One region of the Streptomyces sp. NBC_01264 genome, then DNA from elsewhere that is predicted to be linked to it. Evidence: riboswitches for the same ligand, from Rfam matches in the RefSeq annotation. Region 1 holds a riboswitch; each other region holds the start of a gene.
The links. A riboswitch is a leader RNA that binds a small molecule or an ion and turns the genes downstream of it on or off. The one in region 1 is predicted to bind cobalamin.
Positions count from the first base shown of each region.

Region 1 (4,596 bases):
GGCGAGGAGGAGCGAGTTGCGCATCCCGGACTTCGCGACGCGGGCGCGCAGCGCGTCCCAGCGCTCCGGCCAGTTCAGCTCCACGTCGTAGTGGTCGGGGTGCAGGACGCCGCGAGCGGTGCGGGTCTGCTCCCACGCGGGGAGCGGGCCGCTGCGCTCGGCCAGGTCGCACGAGGCCTCGTACGCCGCGAGCATGATGCGCTCGGAGAGCTTGGTGGACAGGGCCTTCGCCTCGGGGGAGTCGAAGGGCAGCTTCAGCTGGAAGAAGACGTCCTGCAGGCCCATCGCGCCCAGGCCCACCGGACGCCAGCGGGCGTTGGAGCGGCCGGCCTGCTCGGTCGGGTAGAAGTTGATGTCCACGACGCGGTCCAGGAAGGTGACCGCGGTGCGGACGGTCTCGTCCAGCCGCTCCCAGTCGATCTCGCTGGATTCGGCCAGGACGAAGGCGCCGAGGTTGACCGAGCCGAGGTTGCAGACGGCCGTCTCGCCGTCGTTGGTGACCTCGATGATCTCGGTGCAGAGGTTCGAGGAGTGGACGACGGTGCCCGGCTCGGCGGTCTGGTTCGCCGTGCGGTTGGAGGCGTCCTTGAAGGTCATCCAGCCCTGGCCGGTCTGCGCGAGGGTGCGCATCATCCGGCCGTACAGGTCGCGGGCGGGCATGGTCTTGCGGGCCAGGCCCGACTCCTCGGCCTTGCGGTACGCGGCGTCGAACGCGTCGCCCCACAGGTCGACCAGCTCGGGGACGTCGGCCGGGGAGAACAGCGACCAGTCGGCGTCGGCGTTCACGCGGCGCATGAACTCGTCCGGCACCCAGTGGGCCAGGTTCAGGTTGTGCGTGCGGCGCTGGTCCTCGCCGGTGTTGTCGCGGAGCTCCAGGAACTCCTCGATGTCCGCGTGCCAGGTCTCCAGGTAGACCGCGGCGGCGCCCTTGCGGCGGCCGCCCTGGTTCACGGCGGCGACGGAGGCGTCCAGCGTCTTCAGGAACGGCACGATGCCGTTGGAGTGGCCGTTCGTGCCGCGGATCAGCGAACCGCGGGCGCGGATGCGGGAGTACGAGAGGCCGATGCCGCCGGCGTGCTTCGACAGGCGCGCGACCTGGTGGTAGCGGTCGTAGATCGAGTCCAGCTCGTCCAGCGGGGAGTCCAGCAGGTAGCAGGAGGACATCTGCGGGTGCCGGGTGCCGGAGTTGAAGAGGGTGGGGGAGGAGGGGAGGTAGTCGAGGCGGCTCATCAGCCGGTAGAGCGAGGCCACTTCCTCGACGGCCTGCACGCTCTCGTTCTCGGCGAGGCCGCAGGCCACGCGCAGCATGAAGTACTGCGGGGTCTCGATGACCTGGCGGGTGATCGGGTGGCGCAGCAGGTAGCGGCTGTGCAGGGTGCGCAGGCCGAAGAAGCCGAAGCGGTCGTCGGCGCCCTCGGCGAGCGCGTGCGCGACCAGCGCGTCGAGCCGGCTCGCGTGCAGGCGTACGAAGTCGGCGGTGCGGTCGGCGATCAGGCCCTCACGGTGGCCGACCTCGACCGACTCGGAGAAGGAGGCGGAGCCCTGGCCGGCGGCCTCGTCGCGGACGGCCAGCGTCAGCAGGCGCGCGGCGAGGCGGGAGTAGGCCGGGTCCTCGGAGATCAGCCCGGCGGCCGCCTCGGTGGCGAGCGTACGGAGCTCCGCCTCGTCGGCGGCGGCGCTGCGGCCGCGCAGCGCTGCGGCGGCGACCCGGCCGGGGTCGGTGTCGGGCAGGTCGGCGGTCAGCTCGGTGAGCGTGCGCAGGAGCGCGGCCCCCGGACCCTCATAGGCGGACGGGTCGGACTCGGCGCGCGGTGCGGAAGGCGCGATGGTCACGGGGGGAGCTCTCCCTCGCTCGGCTCCGGGAACACCTTTGGTGCGGGGCGCGAGGGGGCGCACGTGGGGAGCGCGTGCCTGGCAGGGCTGTGCGCATGCGCCACGTGGCGTCCACCGGCCCAACCGCGAGGCCCGGACGTGTCTGCACCCGGTTCGGTCGAGCCGGGCGCACTGTCGACAGGTCCTCGGACTTGCGGATGCACCGAGCGAGTCGGTGCATTTCATACCGTTGCGGGACAGTTCCGGATTCTCACCGGATTCCCCTGCGACGACAGCGAGCATGAGCATACATGTGGGGGCCGGTCCTTGCGTGAGCCCCCACATGTTGTGTCGCTCCCCGAGGCGGTCCGTGACTTACAGCTCCAGGCGGTACGTGAGCAGGGGCAGGCCCGGAACCGGGTACCAGTCCCGCTCCGGTGTCCGCACGAAGCCCAGCCGGTCGTAGATCCGGTGCGCCCCGAGCATCTTCTCCGTGGTCGACAGCACCAGATGGCCCACGCCCTGCAGCTCCCGGGCGCGGCTCACGCAGGCCCGTACGAGGGCTTCGCCCGCGCCGCGGCCGCGGGCGGCGGGGGAGACGGCCAGCATCCGGAACTCCGCCTCGCCGGGGCCCGCGATATCGCACAGCGGGCTGCCGGGAGGGGCGAAGGTCACACCGCCGAGCAGCGTGCCCTCGTACTCCGCGACGAGCACCTCGCCGTCGGGGGCCCGGCCGGCGACATCGCGCAGCCGGCTCAGGTAGGGGTCGTCCTCGGCGAAGTCCAGCAGTCCGTCGTCGAGGTAGGCCCGTGCGGTGATCTCGCCGAGCTCTTCGTATTCGGCGGGCGCCGCCGTCCTGATGATGATGTCCATGGCACCGAGTGTGCGTCAGGGCGCGAAAAGAGGCCGCCGCGTTCCGTCGGGTGGACGGCGTACGCGGCGGCCTCGGGGACCCACGGGTTCAGCAGCAGCGGAACCCTTCGCGCGGATCGCCCTCGCGGGCGTCCGTACGGGCCCGTTCGAAGGCCCGGCGCGACTGGACCGGCGCGTCCGGATCGTGCGTACGGGCGTGGGCGACGTAGCGGTCGTAGGCCGCCTCGCCCGAGAACTCCCGTACGAAGAACCGGGCGCGGCCCAGCACGTGGCGCAGGCGCGTCACGCGGGTTCCCGTACGGAGTCCTGCACGCGCCCCCCGCCCGAGTCGAGGCCGGCGGCGGCGAGTTCCGCGCGCTCCTCGGCGGTGGGGATCAGCCCGGCCGGGGCGATCAGCTTGGACTCGGTCCACGGGACCTCGGCCATGGTGACCGACTCCGGCGTGCGGATGGCCTTGAGGCAGGTCCGGGCCGCGTCGACGAGCACGATGATGATCAGCAGGGCGAAGAACACCGACAGCACGCCGTCCACCGTGGCGTTGGTGACCACGGTGTGCATCTCGTCCATGTTCTTGGCGGGCTTGAGGACCGTGCCCGCGTCGATCCCGTCCTGGTAGACGTCCCGCTGCGCGAAGAAGCCGATCTTCGGGTTGTCGGAGAAGATCTTCTGGTAGCTGGCGGTGAGCGTGACGGCCAGGTCCCAGGCCAGCGGAACGCCCGTCACCCAGGCCCACTTGAGCCGGCCGGACTTGATCAGCAGGGTGGTGCAGACGGCCAGGGCGACCGCCGCGAGCAGCTGGTTCGCGATGCCGAACAGCGGGAAGAGCTGGTTGATGCCGCCCAGCGGGTCCTTGACGCCGACCCAGAGGAAGTAGCCCCAGCCGCCGACGACGACCGCGCTGGCGAACCAGACGCCCGGCTTCCAGCTGATGTCCTTGAAGGACTTGTGCACGTTGCCGAGGGAGTCCTGGAGCATGAAGCGGCCCACGCGGGTGCCGGCGTCCACGGTCGTCAGGATGAACAGGGCCTCGAACATGATCGCGAAGTGGTACCAGAATGCCTTCATCGATCCGCCGCCGATCACGGCCGAGAAGATCTCCGACATTCCGAGTGCGAAGGTCGGCGCGCCGCCCGTACGGGACAGCAGGCTGGTCTCCTCCACGTCCTTCGCGGCCTGGGTGAGGGCCTCGGGGGAGATGGCGAAGCCGAAGTTCGTGACCGCCTGCGAGGCCGTCTCGACGGTGGCGCCGACGACTCCGCCGGGGGAGTTGATGGCGAAGTACAGGCCGGGATCGATGATGCAGGCCGCGATGATCGCCATGATGGCGACGAAGGACTCGGTCAGCATCGCGCCGTACCCGATGACCCGGACCTGGGTCTCCTTCTGGATCATCTTCGGGGTGGTGCCCGAGGAGACCAGGGAGTGGAAGCCCGACAGGGCGCCGCAGGCGATGGTGATGAAGACGAAGGGGAACATCGAGCCGGCGAAGACAGGGCCGTCGCCGCGCGAGGCGAACTCGGTGACCGTCGGCATCTTCAGCGTCGGCATGGCGATGACCACGCCCACGGCCAGCAGCCCGATGGTGCCCACCTTCATGAAGGTGGAGAGGTAGTCGCGCGGGGCGAGCAGCATCCACACCGGCAGGACGGACGCCACGAAGCCGTAGGCGATCATCCAGATGACCAGCGTCTCCTTCTCCAGGGTGAAGGTGTCCGCCAGCGAGGACTCGGCGACCCAGCCGCCCGCGACGATGGCGAGCAGCAGCAGCGCGACACCGACGACGGAGACCTCGGTGACCTTGCCCGGGCGCAGGACGCGCAGGTAGAAGCCCATGAAGAGGGCGATCGGGATGGTCATGCCGATGGAGAAGACGCCCCAGGGCGAGTGCGCCAGCGCGTTGACGATGACCAG
Region 1 is NZ_JAPEOX010000001.1:6,397,455-6,402,050, forward strand. Features, by position in the region: gene OG435_RS30070 (ribonucleoside-diphosphate reductase subunit alpha) at 1-1,833, opposite strand, end outside; cobalamin riboswitch at 1,993-2,121, opposite strand; gene OG435_RS30075 (GNAT family N-acetyltransferase) at 2,188-2,685, opposite strand; gene OG435_RS30080 (YbdD/YjiX family protein) at 2,774-2,971, opposite strand; gene OG435_RS30085 (carbon starvation CstA family protein) at 2,968-4,596, opposite strand, start outside.

Region 2 (4,596 bases), 240 kb from region 1:
CAAGGACGTGCACGCGCTGTGCCGCCGGATGACCGAGCTCGTTCCGCGCGGCCAGGAACACCTGCACTACGACCTCGACGCCGAGCTGAACGCCCTCCTGCCCAGCTGAACCGGGCGCAACGGGCGGGACCCGCCGGACCGGGTGAACCCGGTGCAACCGCTGCCGTACCGGGCGCGTCTTCACGGGTGACACCGTTCCCCGTCTCTCGGAATCGAGGGGACGCAATGAACCGTCCACGCCGCCGGCAGGCCACCGCACTGGGGTTGGGCGCACTGCTCGCCGCCATGCTCGCCTTCGCCGCACCGGCCTCCGCCGCAGCCACGACCGCAACGCCCACCACCACCGCCACCGCCACTCCGCTCGTCGTCAATGCCCGCTGGGGCGGGCACTGCACGTACGACCGGGTGGTCATCGACCTGCAGGGATACGTACCCGAGGTCACCGTCACCCCCGTCCCGGAGCTGGTCTACGACGGGTCCGGCAAGCCCGTCCCGCTGGCCGGGCGGTACTTCCTGGAGATCCGCCTGCATCCCGCAGCCGGACACGACGAGGCGGGCCGCAACGTCTACCTCGGGCCCAAGCTCATCAAGATCTACCTGCCCAAGCTGAAGGGCCTCGCCCTGACCGGCGACTACGAGGGGTACGTCACCTTCGGCGCCGCCTTCGACACCAAGCCCGCCTACACCTCGTCCACGCTGCACTCCCCGGAGCGCTTCGTCCTGGACGTGGCGCACCCGAACGTCTGCTGAGCAGGCACGCGCCGGCGGGAGACGGGGCGCGGCTACCGGTGCTCGGGGTTCGGGAAGTCGAAGCGGCAGCCCGCGTCCCACAGGGAGCGCTGGTTTCCGTGCGCCGGCATCCCGCCGGCCCGCTTGAGCAGGGCGGCCAGGTGCATGAGGTTCCAGCTCATGAAGGCCGTGTTCCGGTTGGTGAAATCGTTCTCGGGGCCGCCGGATCCGGGGTCCAGGTACGAGGGCCCGGGTCCGGCCTCGCCGATCCATCCGGCGTCGGCCTGCGGCGGGATCGCATAGCCGAGGTGCTGGAGGCTGTAGAGGATGTTCATGGCGCAGTGTTTGACGCCGTCCTCGTTGCCCGTGATCAGCGCCCCGCCCACGCGCCCGTAATAGGCGTACTGGCCCTGGTCGTTCAGGATCGACGAGCAGGCGTAGAGCCGCTCGATGACCTGCTTCATCACCGAGCTGTTGTCCCCGAGCCAGATCGGGCCGCACAGCACGAGGATGTCCGCGTCCATGATCTGGCTGTAGAGCACCGGCCACTGATCGTTCTCCCAGCCGTGGTCGGTCATGTCGGGCCAGACTCCGGTGGCGATGTCGTGGTCGACGGCCCGGATGAGCGAGGTCCGGACCCCGGCCGCCTCCATCACCGCGCGGCTCCTGCCGATCAGGCCCTCGGTGTTGCTGGGCTCGGGCGATCGCTTGAGCGTGCAGTTGACGTAGACGGCGGTGAGGTCGGAGTAGTCGAAGGCGGGCGCGGCATCGGATTCGGCGGTCACCCCACCAGCCTCGGCGCCCCGGGACGGGCCCGCCAGCGGACCGCACCCGTCCGGGCACCCAGCGACCGTACGGAACGGCCGGGTGCGGCGGATCGCCCGGTCACCGGCGGTCTCCGAAATGCGGAACTCCCCCTCCGGTCACCACCCTTGGCGACGACACCGCGAGCTCGGTCACGGAGCGTCACCACGAAGCGGAATCCGGACGGAGGTCGGCGCGATTGGGGCGGGTTGTTACCGGTCCGTGCGTCCGACTAGGGTCAGCGGGCCTTGGTGTTCGGGAAACCGGTGGGAAACCGGTGCGGCCCTCGCCACTGTGATCGGGAAGTCCGGCTCCACTCCTGCGGGAAAGCCACTGGGCTGCGCGGGAGGTTCCGCGCTGCCCGGGAAGGCGGAGCATGGACGTCAACCCGTGAGCCAGGAGACCGGCCGGGGCGCGTTGTCCATCCACGAGGTGCTGGAGAGGTCTCCCTACTCATGCATATAGCCGAGGGGTTCCTGCCCCCTTTGCACGCGGTCGCCTGGGGCGCCGCGTCCGCCCCCTTCGTCGTCCACGGCGTCCGCGCGCTCACCCGCGAGGTGAAGTCCAACCCGGAGAGCACCCTGCTGCTCGGAGCGTCCGGCGCCTTCACCTTCGTCCTGTCCGCACTGAAGATCCCTTCGGTGACGGGCAGTTGCTCACACCCCACGGGCACCGGGCTCGGGGCGATCCTGTTCCGGCCGCCGATCATGGCGGTGCTGGGCACGATCACCCTGCTGTTCCAGGCCCTGCTGCTGGCGCACGGCGGGCTCACCACCCTCGGCGCCAACGTCTTCTCGATGGCCATCGCCGGCCCCTGGGCGGGCTACGCCGTCTACCGGCTGCTGCGGAAGTTCGACCTCCCGCTGATGGTCACCGTGTTCTTCGGCGCCTTCTTCGCCGACCTGGTCACCTACTGCGTCACCAGCGTGCAGCTCGCCCTGGCCTTCCCGGACCCTGCCTCCGGGTTCGTCGGCTCCCTCGCGAAGTTCGGGGGGATCTTCGCGGTCACGCAGATCCCGCTGGCCGTGAGCGAGGGGCTGCTGACCGTCCTGGTGATGCGGCTGCTGATGGCGTCGAGCAAGTCGGACCTGGTCCGCCTCGGCGTCGCGAAGCTGACCGCCACCCGTACCGGAGAGAAGGCGGCGGCCTGATGAGCGGAATGTCCCGGAACACGAAGATCAACGGCCTGCTGCTGCTCCTGGTGGCGGCGCTGGCCGTGCTGCCGGTCGCGCTGGGGATGGGCGACCACAAGGAGGAGCCCTTCGCCGGCGCCGACGCGCAGGCCGAGACGGCGATCACCGAGCTGAAGCCGGACTACGAGCCCTGGTTCTCCCCGCTGTACGAGCCCCCGTCGGGCGAGATCGAGTCCGCACTGTTCGCCCTGCAGGCGGCACTGGGCGCGGGCGTGCTCGCGTACTACTTCGGCGTCCGCAAGGGCCGCCGCCAGGGAGCGGCCGCCGCCACTGCCGCCACCGCCCCGGAGGCCTAGGCGGTGCTGCCGATCGACGTGGCCGCGCACAGCAGTCGCTGGCGCGGCCGGCACCCGCTGGAGAAGGCCCTGCTCGGGATCGGGCTGACGGTCACCGCCGTGTGCCTGCCGCCCTGGCCGGGCGGGCCGCTGGTGGCCGCCGCCACCCTCGCCGTGCTGCTCGGCCCGGCCGGGGTGGCCGGCCGGCAGCTCTGGCGGGCCTTCCGGATCCCGCTCGGCTTCTGCTTCACCGGGGCGCTGCCGCTGCTGTTCGCGGTCGGCGGCCCGGCGGGGCCGGTCTCCCTGGCCCCCGACGGCCCCCGGCTCGCTGCCGAACTGCTGCTTCGCACCTCGGCCGCCTCGCTCGGACTGCTGCTGTTCGCGTTCACCACCCCGGTCTCCGACGTACTGCCCCGGCTGGTCCGGGCCGGGGTGCCGGCCCCGGTGGTGGACGTGGCCCTGGTCATGTACCGGATCGGCTTCCTGCTGCTCGACTCCATGGCCCAGGTGCGCCGGGCCCAGGCGGCCCGGCTCGGGCACACCGGCCGGGCGGCGGTCTGGCGTTCCCTGGCCGGGCTCGCCGCCACCTCCTTCGTACGGGCCTTCGACCGCGCGGCCAAGCTCCAGGCGGGACTGGCCGGACGCGGCTACGACGGCGCGCTGCGGGTCCTCGTACCGGAGGCGACCCTGTCGTGGCGCTTCCTGACGGCCACCGCCGCGCTGCTGGCGGCCCTGATCACCCTGACCCTCACCCTGAAGGAGATGTTCCTGTGAACCCGTCGCCGAAGCCGGTGGTGGAACTGTCCGGCGCGGGCTACGCCTACGAGGACGGCCCCGAGGTGCTGACCGGCGTCGACTTCGCCATCGCGGCGGGCCGGGCGCTGGCCCTGCTGGGCCGCAACGGCAGCGGCAAGACCACGCTGATGCGGCTGCTGAGCGGCGGCCTGCGGCCCGGCTCGGGCTCGCTGCGGCTCGACGGCACGCAGGTCCCGTACGACCGGGCCGGCCTGACCCGGCTGCGCACGTCCGTCCAGCTCGTGGTGCAGGACCCCGACGACCAGCTGTTCGCGGCCTCGGTCGAACAGGACGTGTCCTTCGGCCCGATGAACCTGGGCCTGCGCACGGAGGAGGTCCGCGCCCGCGTGGACGCGGCGCTGGCCGCCCTGGACATCACCGCGCTCCGCGACCGCCCCACCCACCTGCTCTCCTACGGCCAGCGCAAGCGCTCGGCGATCGCGGGGGCGGTGGCGATGGCCCCGCGGGTGCTGATCCTGGACGAGCCGACGGCCGGACTGGACCCGGACGGCCAGGAGCGGCTCCTCGACGTCCTCGCGGGCCTGCGCGCCGCCGGCACGACGGTGGTGATGGCCACCCACGACGTGGACCTGGCGGTCCGCTGGGCCGACGACGCGGCGGTCCTGACCCCGTCCGGCATCCGCTTCGGCCCGGCCGAGGCGCTCCTGTCCGACCCGGACCTGCTCACCTCGGCGGGGCTGCGCCCGGCCTGGTCCCCGGCGGTGGCCGCGCTATTGCGGGCCCACGGACTGCTGGCGGCGGACGCCCCCGGCCCCCGAAACCCGGAGGCGCTGGCCGCC
Region 2 is NZ_JAPEOX010000001.1:6,635,821-6,640,416, reverse strand. Features, by position in the region: gene OG435_RS31175 (SsgA family sporulation/cell division regulator) at 1-109, shown strand, start outside; gene OG435_RS31170 (AMIN-like domain-containing (lipo)protein) at 226-750, shown strand; gene OG435_RS31165 (flavodoxin family protein) at 783-1,514, opposite strand; cobalamin riboswitch at 1,766-1,959, shown strand; gene OG435_RS31160 (energy-coupling factor ABC transporter permease) at 1,989-2,684, shown strand; gene OG435_RS31155 (energy-coupling factor ABC transporter substrate-binding protein) at 2,693-3,022, shown strand; gene cbiQ (cobalt ECF transporter T component CbiQ) at 3,026-3,775, shown strand; gene OG435_RS31145 (energy-coupling factor ABC transporter ATP-binding protein) at 3,772-4,596, shown strand, end outside.
Region 2: it holds a riboswitch for cobalamin, as region 1 does, so the genes downstream of both, OG435_RS31160 (energy-coupling factor ABC transporter permease) here and OG435_RS30070 (ribonucleoside-diphosphate reductase subunit alpha) in region 1, are expected to answer to the same signal.

Region 3 (4,596 bases), on a different contig from region 1:
CGGCGGCCTGCTGCGCGACCGGCCGCTGCCCGTCCCGCCCAAGGCGGGGAACTGGGAGCTCGCCAACCTCCAGCAGGAGGTCCGCACGGCCCGCGCCGCCGGCCTCGACGGGTTCACCCTCGACCTGCTCTCCCTGACCGGGAAGAACCTGGAGCGCTGCAAGCTCCTGATGGAAGCCGCCCGTTCGGTGGATCCGGCCTTCAAGGTCATGCTGATGCCGGACATGACCTCCCTGGGCACCGACGACCCGGCGGTGCTCGCCGACCTCCTCGCGGACCTCGGCAAGGCCCCGGCCGCCCACCGGCTGCCCGACGGCCGGCTGGTCGTCTCGCCGTTCAAGGCGGAGGAGAAGAGCGCCGCCTGGTGGACCCGGATGATGGAGGTGCTGAAGTCCCGGCACGGCATCCGTACCGCCTTCGTCCCGCTCCTCCTCGACTTCGGTGCGCACAGCGGCGCGTTCGAGCCCATCAGCTACGGATTCTCCGAGTGGGGCAGCCGCAGTTACGTCGGCCAGGAGGGCTCCACGCGCGACGTCCGGCGCGCCCACGCCGCGGGCAAGATCTGGATGCAGCCCGTATCGGTCCAGGACGCCCGGCCCAATCAGGGCATCTACGACGAGGCCGGCAACACCGCCACCCTGCGCGCCACATGGAACCGGGCCATCGAGGACGGGGCGGACTGGGTCCAGCTCACCACCTGGAACGACTACAGCGAGGGCAGCCAGTTCGCGCCCTCCCTGCACAACGGCCATGCCTACCTGGACCTTTCCTCCTACTACCTCACGCGGTTCAAGACGGGCGGCTGGCCGAGGGTCGTCCGCGACACGCTGTACCTGAGCTCGCGCACCCAGTTCGCCGCCGCCGACCCGAGCGGCGGCCAGTCCCTCGTGATGTCGCTGCGGGGCGGCAGCGCCGCGGCCCGGGACACGGTGGAGGTGCTGAGCTTCCTGACCGCGCCCGCGCGCATCCGTACGTCCGTGGGAGCGGCCGGGGACGCGCACGAGGCCCCGGCCGGGGTGCACTCCCGGCTGCTGCCCCTGGCTCCGGGCACCGGCTCGGCGGCCGTGGTGCGGGACGGCAGGACCGGGGCCCGGGTGGAGCTGCCCTACCGGGTGGACCGCACGGTGGAGGTCCAGGACCTCCAGTACTACGCCGCCACCAGCGGCCGGAGCTGAGCCCGCGGAGGCTCCGGCGTGAGCTGGCAGGGCCCGAAGTCCCTTGCTCTGGGACCTTCGTCACCCCATATGTAGTGGTGGCTACCCGGGCTCACATCTATATGTAGTGTTGACTCTGCCGGTTCGGCGGGGCCTCTCCCCGACCGAGGCAACAGGGAACCCGGTGGGAATCCGGGACTGCCCCGCAACGGTGAATCCGCCCAGGCGGACGAGTCCGACACCTGCCGGCACGGGCCTTCGGACGGCCCGCCAATCTTCCGTGCCGAGCCTCGTGGGAGGGCCGCCGTGACTGCTGTCGTCGACGCCGTAGAGACCGTGACCGAATACCTGGACCGCCGGGACTGGCGGGTGAACGCCAACGCCAACCAGGGCTATTCGCTCGGCGGCCTCATCCTCAACGCCGCCGGCAAGATCACCGCCAACTACTGGCTGGAACAGGTCTACCCCGACGCCGTGGCCCGCGCCCACCGCGAGGGCGACTTCCACATCCACGACCTGGACATGCTCTCCGGCTACTGCGCCGGCTGGTCCCTGCGCACCCTGCTGACCGAGGGCTTCAACGGAGTCCCCGGACAGATCGACTCCGTACCTCCCCGGCACCTGTCCTCGGCCGTCGGGCAGATCGTGAATTTCCTCGGCACCCTGCAGAACGAATGGGCGGGCGCCCAGGCCTTCTCCTCGTTCGACACCTGCCTCGCCCCCTACGTCCGCCTCGACGCGCTGACGTACGACCAGGTCAGACATCCCATGCCGTTTCATGTCAAGAGGGATAGAGCTGGGCGTGGTGTGACCAGGCGGTTGCTTCGTCGTAGTGGGTGCGGGTTTTGAGGCATCCGTGGAGGATGCCGACGAGGCGGTTTCCGACCTGGCGGAGGGCAGGGTTGTAGCCGGCGTCGCGGGCGCGCTGCTTGTCGTAGTAGCGGCGGGCGCCGGGTGAGGTGTTCAGCGCGGAGAACGCCTGGAGTTGCAGGGCCGAGGCGAGGCGGTTGTTGCGGACGTAGCGGGCCTGGACGGTGTGGCTCTTGCCGGAGGCCCGGGTGATAGGGCTGGTCCCGGCGTAGTTCTTGCGGGCCTTCGCGTTGTCGTAGCGGGTGGGGTCGTCCCCGAACTCGGCGAGCACCCGGGCGCCGGTGATCTCCGCGATGCCGGGCATCGAGAGGTAGATCTCAGCGTCCGGGTGCTCAAGAAAATGTGCCTTCACCTGCCTTTCGAGCTCGGCTATCTGCTCGTTCAGACTGATCAGCAGGCGCGCGTGGGCTGTCGCGGCGGCCGCGTAGGCGGCGGTCACCGGTTCGGGCAGACCGAGGTGTTCTTCTCGCAGCGCGGTCTGGATCGTGGCGGCTTTCTGGGGCCGGTTGTGCCGGCGGTGGCGGGTCAGGACCGCGGTGATCTGGGGGCGCGTCAGCTTCGCCGCGGTGGCGGGCGTGGGCGCCTTGATCAGCAGCTCCAGTGCGTCCGTGCTGGTCAGCGCCAAGTCGGCGTAGGCGTCCAGGGCCGCGGGGAAGTACTCGCGCAGCGTATTGCGCAGCCGCTGGAAGGTGCGGGTGCGTTCCCAGATCAGTGTCTGGTGGGCACGGGCGACGACCTTCACGGCCTGGGCCTGCTCGCTGTCTCCAGCGACGGGCCGCAACTGGTCACGGTCGATACGGACCATGTCTGCCAGCGCGTGCGCATCGCCTTTATCGCTCTTGGCGCCGGAGGTTCCGTAGCGTTCCTTGAACCGGTTGACCTGCCTCGGGTTGATCGCGAACACCTGGTAGCCGGAGGCGATCAGGGCCTGCACCCACGGGCCGCGATCGGTCTCGATCCCCACCACCACCTCGGCGGAGTCCACATCCGCGCCACCGTACTTCGCGATGAGCGCGTGCAGTTTCGCGATGCCCTCCACCCCCTCGGGCAGGGTCGCGACGGCCAGCTTGCGGCCCGTCCCGTCCTGGACCTCGACATCGTGATGGTCTTCGGCCCAGTCGTCACCGATCAGCAGCAACAGTTCTCTCCCGCTCGTATCCGTTCGTTCAGTTGCACAGCAGCCTGCGGAAGGCACGGCACGCGGCCTAATGGATCCAGTGCTCACGCCCGTGGGCGGGCACGCCATCCCATCAGCGGTCATGGCCTCCCGGCCGACCAGCAGGGGCACGGTCTGACCACAGAACTCGAACGGCTCCGGCATCGGAAGTGCTCACCTGCTGGCGGCTACAACATCAAGTCTCTACGACCCGATACGTCCCATTAGGCAGTGCGTCCAGGAACTCGTGCACAACCTCAACGTGCCCTCGCGCTGGGGCACCCAGACCCCCTTCACCAACCTCACCTTCGACTGGATCTGCCCCGAGGACCTGCGCGAGCAGGTCCCGGTGGTCGCGGGGGAGGAGACCGGTTTCACCTACGGCGAGCTCCAGGCCGAGATGGACATGATCAACCGGGCGTACATCGAGGTGATGACGGAGGGGGACGCCACCGGCCGGGTGTTCACCTTCCCCATCCCGACCTACAACATCACCAAGGACTTCGCCTGGGAGAGCGAGAACGCCGAGCGGCTCTTCGCGATGACCGCCAAGTACGGGCTCCCGTACTTCCAGAACTTCATCAACTCCGAGCTCGAACCGAACATGATCCGCTCCATGTGCTGCCGGCTCCAGCTCGACCTGACCGAGCTGCTCAAGCGCGGCAACGGCCTCTTCGGCAGCGCCGAGCAGACCGGCTCGCTGGGCGTCGTCACCCTCAACTGCGCCCGCCTCGGCCATGTTCACGCGGGTGACGAGGAAGGGCTGCTGGCCGAGGTGGACCGGCTGTGCGAGCTCGCCAAGGACAGCCTCGAACTCAAGCGGATCACCGTTCAGGACCTGATCGACGGCGGTCTCTTCCCCTACACCAAGCGGTACTTGGGCACCCTGCGCAACCATTTCTCCACCATCGGGGTCAACGGCGTCAACGAGATGATCCGCAACTTCAGCGCGGACGCCCACGACATCACCACCCCCGAGGGCCACGCCCTCGCGGTCCGCCTCCTGGACCGGGTCCGGGCCCGGATGGTCGACTTCCAGGAGACCACCGGCCACCTCTACAACCTGGAGGCCACCCCCGCCGAGGGCACGACGTACCGCTTCGCCAAGGAGGACCGGGCCCGCTTCCCCGGCATCCTCCAGGCCGGCACCGACGCCAACCCGTACTACACCAACTCCTCGCAGCTGCCCGTCGGCTGGACCGACGACCCCTTCGAGGCGCTGGAGCGCCAGGACGAGCTGCAGGGCAAGTACACCGGCGGCACCGTCCTGCACCTGTACACCCCCGAGCGGATCCCGACGGCGGAGGCCTGCCGCAAGCTGGTCCGGCGCTCGCTGGAGACCTTCCGGCTCCCGTACCTGACGGTGACCCCGACCTTCTCCATCTGCGCGGACCACGGCTACCTGGCGGGGGAGCAG
Region 3 is NZ_JAPEOX010000002.1:1,355,339-1,359,934, reverse strand. Features, by position in the region: gene OG435_RS39120 (glycoside hydrolase family 71 protein) at 1-1,174, shown strand, start outside; cobalamin riboswitch at 1,277-1,417, shown strand; gene nrdD (anaerobic ribonucleoside-triphosphate reductase) at 1,460-2,002, shown strand; gene OG435_RS39110 (IS110 family transposase) at 1,935-3,161, opposite strand; gene OG435_RS39105 (ribonucleoside triphosphate reductase) at 3,343-4,596, shown strand, end outside.
Region 3: it holds a riboswitch for cobalamin, as region 1 does, so the genes downstream of both, nrdD (anaerobic ribonucleoside-triphosphate reductase) here and OG435_RS30070 (ribonucleoside-diphosphate reductase subunit alpha) in region 1, are expected to answer to the same signal.